DNA from 3 places in the Micromonospora echinospora genome. Region 1 is predicted to be linked to each of the others. Evidence: riboswitches for the same ligand, from Rfam matches in the RefSeq annotation. Region 1 holds a riboswitch; each other region holds the start of a gene.
What was found. Region 1 has a riboswitch for cobalamin ahead of GA0070618_RS26335 (ABC transporter substrate-binding protein). Riboswitches for the same ligand answer to the same signal wherever they lie in the genome.

Region 1 (2,255 bases):
CCGCCTGCACGTACCCGGGCGTGACGTCGGCGGTGTGCAGGGTGACCTTCAGGTTCTCCCTGCCGGCCTCGCGCAGCAGCGCCCGCGCCCGTTGGGGGTCGTGGGGCCGCTGCGGGATCGCGTCGGCGTAGTTCGGCGCGCCCTTGCCGTACAGGTCGTTGCCGACCTCGCCGTAGCCGAACAACACCGCGTCGACGATGGCCTGGCGATCCACCGTCAGCTTCAACGCCTCGCGCACCCTGGGGTCGTCGAACGGTTCACGGTCGATGAGCATGTTGAACGCGTGCATGGTCCCGACCGGGGACTGGCGAATGCCGAGTTGCCGGTTGCCCTGCTGGGCCTTGGCCTGCACATGGGACAACTGGTGCACGATGTCGGCCCGCCCGGAGAGGAACACGTTGAGCCGGGCGTCAGCGTCCGACGCGAGGAGGATCTCCACGCTGTCCACGTAGGGCTTTGCCGGCTCCCAGTAGCGCTCGTTGCGCACCAGGCGGGTGCGCTCGCCCGGCGTCCAGCTGTCGAACCGGAACGGACCGGTGCCGACGGGCGGGTGGGCCTTGTCGAAGCTGGTGGTGCCGTTCTGGATCACGTAGACGTACCAGCCGGCCAGCAGCGCCCCGAGGTCGGCCATCGGGTGCTTCATGCGCAACTCGACCGTCAGGTCGTCGACCCGTCGTGATCCGGCGAGGTCGACCATGGCGAGGTCGGCGGCGGCCGGCAGCTTGTTCGCCGGGTCGATGATCCGCTTGACACTCCACAGGACGTCGTCGGCGGTCAGCGGCTTGCCGTCGTGCCAGACCACGCCCTTACGCAGGACGATCCGCCAGACCGTGCCGTCGGCGTTCGGCTCCAGGCGCTCGGCCAACCGTGGACGCAGAGTCAGGTCGTTGTCGTAGGCGACGAGCTTGTCGAAGATGTTCTTCGCCACCGCTCCGCCGCCCCACGAGCCGGCCAGATGCGGGTCGAGCACATCGTCGGTGGTGCTTGCCCCCGAGGTGACGACCCGCAGATTCCCGCCACGGCGCGGCACCCCGCCCTGCGCTGCCGTCGGCTCCTGCGTCCCGCATCCGGCCCATCCGGGCACGCCCAGCAGCACGGCGCCGGACATCACACCCTTGAGCAACGCGCGTCGGTCGGCGGCCCCGGCCACGCGATCGCTACGTCTGTTCACGGCACAGGCTCCTTGCTCGGGTGGAAGACGGAACCACGGCGCTCTCCGGCAGGGACTGGCCGGAAAAAAATCGTGGACCAGAACGGGTCACGCCGGCGAGCACCACGCTGCGCGCGACGCGCGTCCCACAGCGGTCATCACAGACCACGGTGACGACAGGTCAGCGGCTTCGGTGCCAGCTCCTACGGGAGCGTCGTTCGGGGCGCGACCAGCAGGCGGCGGTCGACGCGCGAGCACCGGACGAGGACATGTGCATCTGATCCATCCTTCGTAGATCAACATCGATGGCGTGCGGGTGGAGGTATCCTGACTCCCGGGTCAATGCTCACCCCGGCCTTCCCAGGCTTACGCCCAGTGGCCCACGAGGGGATCTACTACCCGGTCACAGTGGCGAGGACCGTGCCGGGCTCACACCGGCTTCCCTCACACATCGCGGGCCGACCCTAGCAAGGGCATCCACCGAACCACATAGGACTCTGCACTGTGTCCTACGCCACTCCTCCGGGATCGGTGAAGCCCACCAGGGAGGAACCGTGCCGACGGCCAGGACCGCTGGCATTGACAGTCACCGTGGCGGGGCCGACACTGTGGCCACAACTCCAGACGTGAACACGCGTGGGGGAAGTCCGGTCGAATTCCGGCGCTGGCCCGCAACGGTAGGCCGTCCAGGGGATGAACCCTGGCGGCGAGCCCGAATACCCGCCGTGTCCGCGAATCCCGCTCCTCAACCCGTCGTGGCCCACGGGTCGGAGTCCCGCAGGCTGCCCACGTTCGGTAACCGACCGGGATCTGACGACCACCGGGCCGGAAAGGCGCGTGACGATGGTCGTCCGCCTGAGCCGGCACCGCCTGCTCACCCTCCTCTGCGGTGTCCTCACCGCCCTCACGCTCGTCACACCCACACTCACCGCACCCGCGCAGGCCGTGGCGAACCGGCCCGACGCCGCAGCCGGCTGGCTGGCCCGGCAGCTCGTCGACGGGGAACGCTTCGAGGTCGTCTTCGACGGCGTCGCCTACCCCGACCCCGGACTGACCCTGGACGCGGTGTTCGCCTTCGCCGCGGCCGGCGTCGCCGACGACCCGG
Region 2 (2,255 bases), 3.6 Mb from region 1:
AGCCGGGCGGCGAGTGAGCCGGCGTAGCAGGCCAGGCCGACGGTGTTCGAGGCGGCGTGCACCAGCCCCACCCGGCGCTGCTCCCGGTTCAGGGCCGCCCAGTCGTTGAGCCCGGTGACGGCGGCCGGCAGGGCGCTGGCCGTACCGACGGCCACCAACGCGGTCGCCGCACGCCGCTGGCCCGGCATCGCGTCGAGGACGGCGGCGCTGAGCCACGCGCCGACCGGCACCTGCACCAGCGCCGGGTGCAGCGGATGCCCCAGCCACACGCCGTGCAGCAGGTCACGGACGCGCTGCGGCCGGAGGGTGCTCTGGACTGCCCGCTGGAGGCGGTCGCCGACCCGGTCCAGTCCGGCCGCCTGCTCGATCCTCATCAGAAGTGCTCGCACCCGTACCGACTTCCCGGTCCGGGAGCCCGCAAACCGGGCGGCGGTGACGATTTCACCGCCGCCCGGCGTGACCGGGCAGGCGCCAACCGGACCGGGGCAGGTGCCGCCCACCGTGCTCGGGCAGCCCGTCGGCGGGTTCAGCCGCGCGGCGTCCACCGGTCGTGGTGGATCGCCTCGGCGAGCGGGCGGGCCTGCCGCCAGCCGTGCCGGGCCAGGTCCGGCACGGTCTCGAAGTGGGTGACCGGCCCGAGGCAGAGCCAGGCGACCGGCCGGATGCCGGCGGGGATGCCGAGCAGGTCGGCCAGCCAGGGCTCCCGGTAGAAGGAGACCCAGCCGACGCCGAGTCCCTCGGCCGTGGCGGCGAGCCAGAGGTTCTGGATGGCCAGGCAGGTCGAGTAGAGGCCGGTGTCGGCGATGGCGTGCCGGCCGAGCACCGCCGGCCCGCCCCGCGACTGGTCGTGGGTGACGACGATCGACAGGGTCGACTCCAACACGCCGTCGATCTTGATCCGGGCGAACCGTTCGGCCGCCTCCCCCTCCAGGGTGGCGGCGAAGACGTCCCGTTCGGTGCGGACGTGCTCGTGGAACCGGCGTCGGGTGTCGGCGTCCCGCACCACGACGAAGTCCCAGGGCTGGGAGTAGCCGACGCTCGGGGCGGCGTGCGCCGCGGTGAGCACCCGGTGCAACGCCTCGTCGGGCACCGGTTCCCCGGTGAACTGGGCGCGTACGTCCCGGCGGCGGTGGATGACGTCGTACAGGTCCATGGGCAGGCTCCCGCTGCGCTCGGCCCACCCGGCAGGGGTGGGCGCGTGACGCGAGGCCGGTCTTCGGACTCCCGGATCGACGCCGTGCCGTCCGCCTTCCCAGCCCGTGCGGACCAGTGGCTGCGCTCTTCGCGCGTGGACGGTGGCTCCCCGGTCACCGCGGCGGGCCCGTGCCGGATTCGCACCGGCTTCCCGATTCTCCCCGCTCGCGCGGGGCACCTCACTCAAGTCGTGCCGCCAGCATGGTAACCGGCGGACGGGATTCCGGTCGCCCTCCGAACGGGTCGGACGGCATGCTGCACCCATGTACGCGCACGCCCTCCGTCCGGAGCCGGTCCCCACCTCCACCGTCGCCCGGCTCGTCGGCGCGGGTCGTCCCGACGCCGTACCGCCGCCGGTGCTGATGCTGCTCGGGATGTTCTCCACCCAGCTCGGCGCGGCCGTGGCCAAGCAGCTGTTCGGCACCACCAGCCCCGGTGGCACCACCACGCTGCGGCTCGGCTTCGCCGCGCTGATCCTGCTCGCGGTCGCCCGTCCCGGGCTGCGGCTGGGCTGGCGTACCGGCGGCCTGGTGGTCGGCTTCGGCCTGATGCTCGCGTTGATGAACCTCAGCTTCTATGCCGCGCTGCACCGGGTGCCGTTGGGCGTGGCGGTGACCATCGGCTTCGCCGGGCCGCTGCTGGTGGGGCTGGCCGGCAGCCGTCGGCTGCTCGACGCCGGCTGGGCGGTGCTGGCCGGTGGCGGCGTCCTGTTGATCAGTGGGTTGGGCGGGGCTGCGGTCGACGGCCTCGGGCTGCTCTTCTGCGTCGGCACGGCCGTCGGCTGGGCCGGCTACGTGGTGTTCGGCGGAGCGGTCAGCAAGCGGGTCCCCGGCAGCCGGGGGCTGGCCCTGGGTATGGCCGTCGGCGCGCTCGCCGTGCTGCCGTTCGGCGTCGCGGGGAGCGGTGCCGCGCTGCTCGACCCGTGGATCCTGCTGCTCGGCGTCGGTGTCGCGCTGCTGTCGTCGGTGCTGCCGTACTCGGCGGAGATGTCCGCGCTGCGCCGGATGCCGGCCCGGGTGTTCGCGGTGCTGTTGAGCCTCGAACCGGCGATCGGCGCGCTG
Region 3 (2,255 bases), 540 kb from region 1:
CTTGCCGACGATGGACGGCTCGACGAACTCCGACGTCGGCGGGATCGGCCCGAACGCCGGTTCCCCCGCCCCGCCGAGCACGCCGGCCACCATCGCTGACCGGTCCACCGCCGCGTTCAGCGCCTTCCGCACGGCCGGGTCCCCGGTGACCGGCCCGCCCATCGGCAGCATCACGCCCCGGTAGTCGGCGGTGGGCACCCGCTGCACCCGGTAGCCGGACCGCCCATCGAACCCGGACGCCAGTTTCGGGGCCAGCTCGGCGGCGTCAAACTCGCCGGCCCGCATCCGCTGGGCGCGGACGTTGTCGTCCGGGACGAACGCCACCACCACGCCGGAGTTGGCCGGCTTGCCGCCCCAGTACCGCTCGTTGGCGGCGAGCACCAACCGGTCGCCCGGCGTCCAGGAGGTCACCCGGTACGGGCCGGTGCCCACCGGTTTGCGGTTGAAGGCGGCCTTGTTGACGTCCTGTCCGGCGAGGGCCTTCGCCGGCACGATGCCCAGCGCGAGGCGCTGGAGGAACGGCGCGTAGGCGTACTCGAGGGTGAAGACCACGGTCGACGGGTCGGGTGCGGCGACGGAGGCGAGCATGTCCAGGTCGGACCGGAGCGTCGAGTCGACCTTCGGGTCCAGCACCGCCTGGTAGGTGAAGACCACGTCCTGCGCGGTCAACGGGGTGCCGTCGTGGAAGACCACCCCGTCACGGAGCTTCGCCGTGACCGTCCGCCCGTCGGCCGACACGGTCGGCAGCTCACGGGCCAGGGCCGGCACGAGCTGGTTACGGTCGTCGCGGGCGACCAGGCCGTCGAAGATCAGCGAGCCGCCGTCGACGCCGTAGTTCAGCACCGGGTTGAGCGTGTCCGGCTCGCCCGCCGTCGCCACCACGAGCCGGTCGCCGCCGTCGCCGCCTGGGGTGTCCGCCGGGGACGAGCAGGCGGCCAGGGCGACCACACCGGCGGCGAGAAGCGCCACCATCCGCGCAGACCGCACGGGGTTCCTCTTTCCTTGGTCGACGACGAAGGCGCGGTCACAGGCGGACCGCAGGGCAATCCTTGCGTAGTTGCCAAGAGGTTGCAATAGCGGCCCGAGGGGTGATCATCACAACCGGTGCCCCCTGCTTGACCTGCGCCTCGGGCACCGCCGCCGGCCACCGGGGACCCGGCTGTCAGCCGCAGGTGGATCACCGCTCTTGCCCCCGCCGGTCGCCGGTCGATAGCCTCTCGCCGTCAAGGTGCTCGGGAAGCCGGTGGAAGACCGGCGCGGCCCTCGCCACTGTGACCGGGGAGTGACCTCCGACTTGCGCCACTAGGCCGACGGCCTGGGAAGGCCGGAGGAAGCGTCGATCCGGGAGCCAGGAGACCGGCCTTGACGGTGTGATCTCGTCCACGAGGTGCTGGAGAGGAAGGTCTTCGATGCACATCGCCGAGGGGTACCTACCCCCGGTGCAGGCAGCGGCATGGTTCGCGGTGTCCGCACCCTTTGTCGTCCACGGCAGCCGGGCTCTCGTCCGGCAGGTCCGGCAGGACCCGGAGTCCAAGTTGTTGCTGGGAGCGGCGGGTGCCTTCACCTTCGCGCTCTCGGCCCTGAAGATCCCGTCGGTGACCGGGTCCTGTTCCCACCCCACCGGCACCGGCCTCGGCGCGGTGCTGTTCCGACCACCGGTGATGAGCGTCCTCGGCGGCATCGTGCTGCTGTTCCAGGCGGTCCTGCTGGCCCACGGCGGGCTGAGCACACTGGGCGCGAACATCTTCTCGATGGCGATCGTCGGCCCGTGGGTGGCGTACGGCGTCTACCTGCTGGCCCGCCGCCTGGGTGGCAGCCTGGACGTGGCGGTGTTCCTGGCCGCCGCGCTGGGCGGGCTGGCGACGTACTGCGTCACCAGCGTGCAGCTCGCGCTGGCGTTCCCCGACCCGACGTCCGGCTTCCTCGGCGCGGTGGTCAAGTTCGGTGGGATCTTCGCCGTCACCCAGATCCCCCTGGCGATCAGCGAGGGGCTGCTGTCGGTGCTGGTGGTGCGGCTGCTCACCCGGGTCAGCGGAGACGAGCTGCGGCGCCTCGGCGTGCTGCGCAAGCCCCAGGAGGTAGCGGCGTGAAGCGCTTCGGACGGGTCAACCTGCTCCTGCTGCTGGCGGTGGTCGCGCTGGCGGTGGCCCCGCTGGTGCTCGGGCTCGGCGGTTCGGCCGAGGAGCCGTTCACCGGGGCGGACGCCCAGGCCGAGGAGAGGATCGTCGCCGACCACCCGGACTACGAACCGTGGT

Region 2: it holds a riboswitch for cobalamin, as region 1 does, so the genes downstream of both, bluB (5,6-dimethylbenzimidazole synthase) here and GA0070618_RS26335 (ABC transporter substrate-binding protein) in region 1, are expected to answer to the same signal.
Region 3: it holds a riboswitch for cobalamin, as region 1 does, so the genes downstream of both, GA0070618_RS28540 (energy-coupling factor ABC transporter permease) here and GA0070618_RS26335 (ABC transporter substrate-binding protein) in region 1, are expected to answer to the same signal.

The regions. Positions count from the first base shown of each region.
Region 1 covers NZ_LT607413.1:6,127,059-6,129,313, reverse strand. The annotation lists gene GA0070618_RS26335 (ABC transporter substrate-binding protein) at 1-1,171, opposite strand, end outside; cobalamin riboswitch at 1,452-1,647, opposite strand; cobalamin riboswitch at 1,767-1,892, shown strand; gene GA0070618_RS26330 (prenyltransferase/squalene oxidase repeat-containing protein) at 1,994-2,255, shown strand, end outside.
Region 2 covers NZ_LT607413.1:1,913,827-1,916,081, forward strand. The annotation lists gene GA0070618_RS08685 (Rieske (2Fe-2S) protein) at 1-389, opposite strand, end outside; gene bluB (5,6-dimethylbenzimidazole synthase) at 527-1,153, opposite strand; cobalamin riboswitch at 1,191-1,386, opposite strand; gene GA0070618_RS08695 (EamA family transporter) at 1,458-2,255, shown strand, end outside.
Region 3 covers NZ_LT607413.1:6,668,338-6,670,592, forward strand. The annotation lists gene GA0070618_RS28535 (ABC transporter substrate-binding protein) at 1-987, opposite strand, end outside; cobalamin riboswitch at 1,210-1,379, shown strand; gene GA0070618_RS28540 (energy-coupling factor ABC transporter permease) at 1,410-2,090, shown strand; gene GA0070618_RS28545 (energy-coupling factor ABC transporter substrate-binding protein) at 2,087-2,255, shown strand, end outside.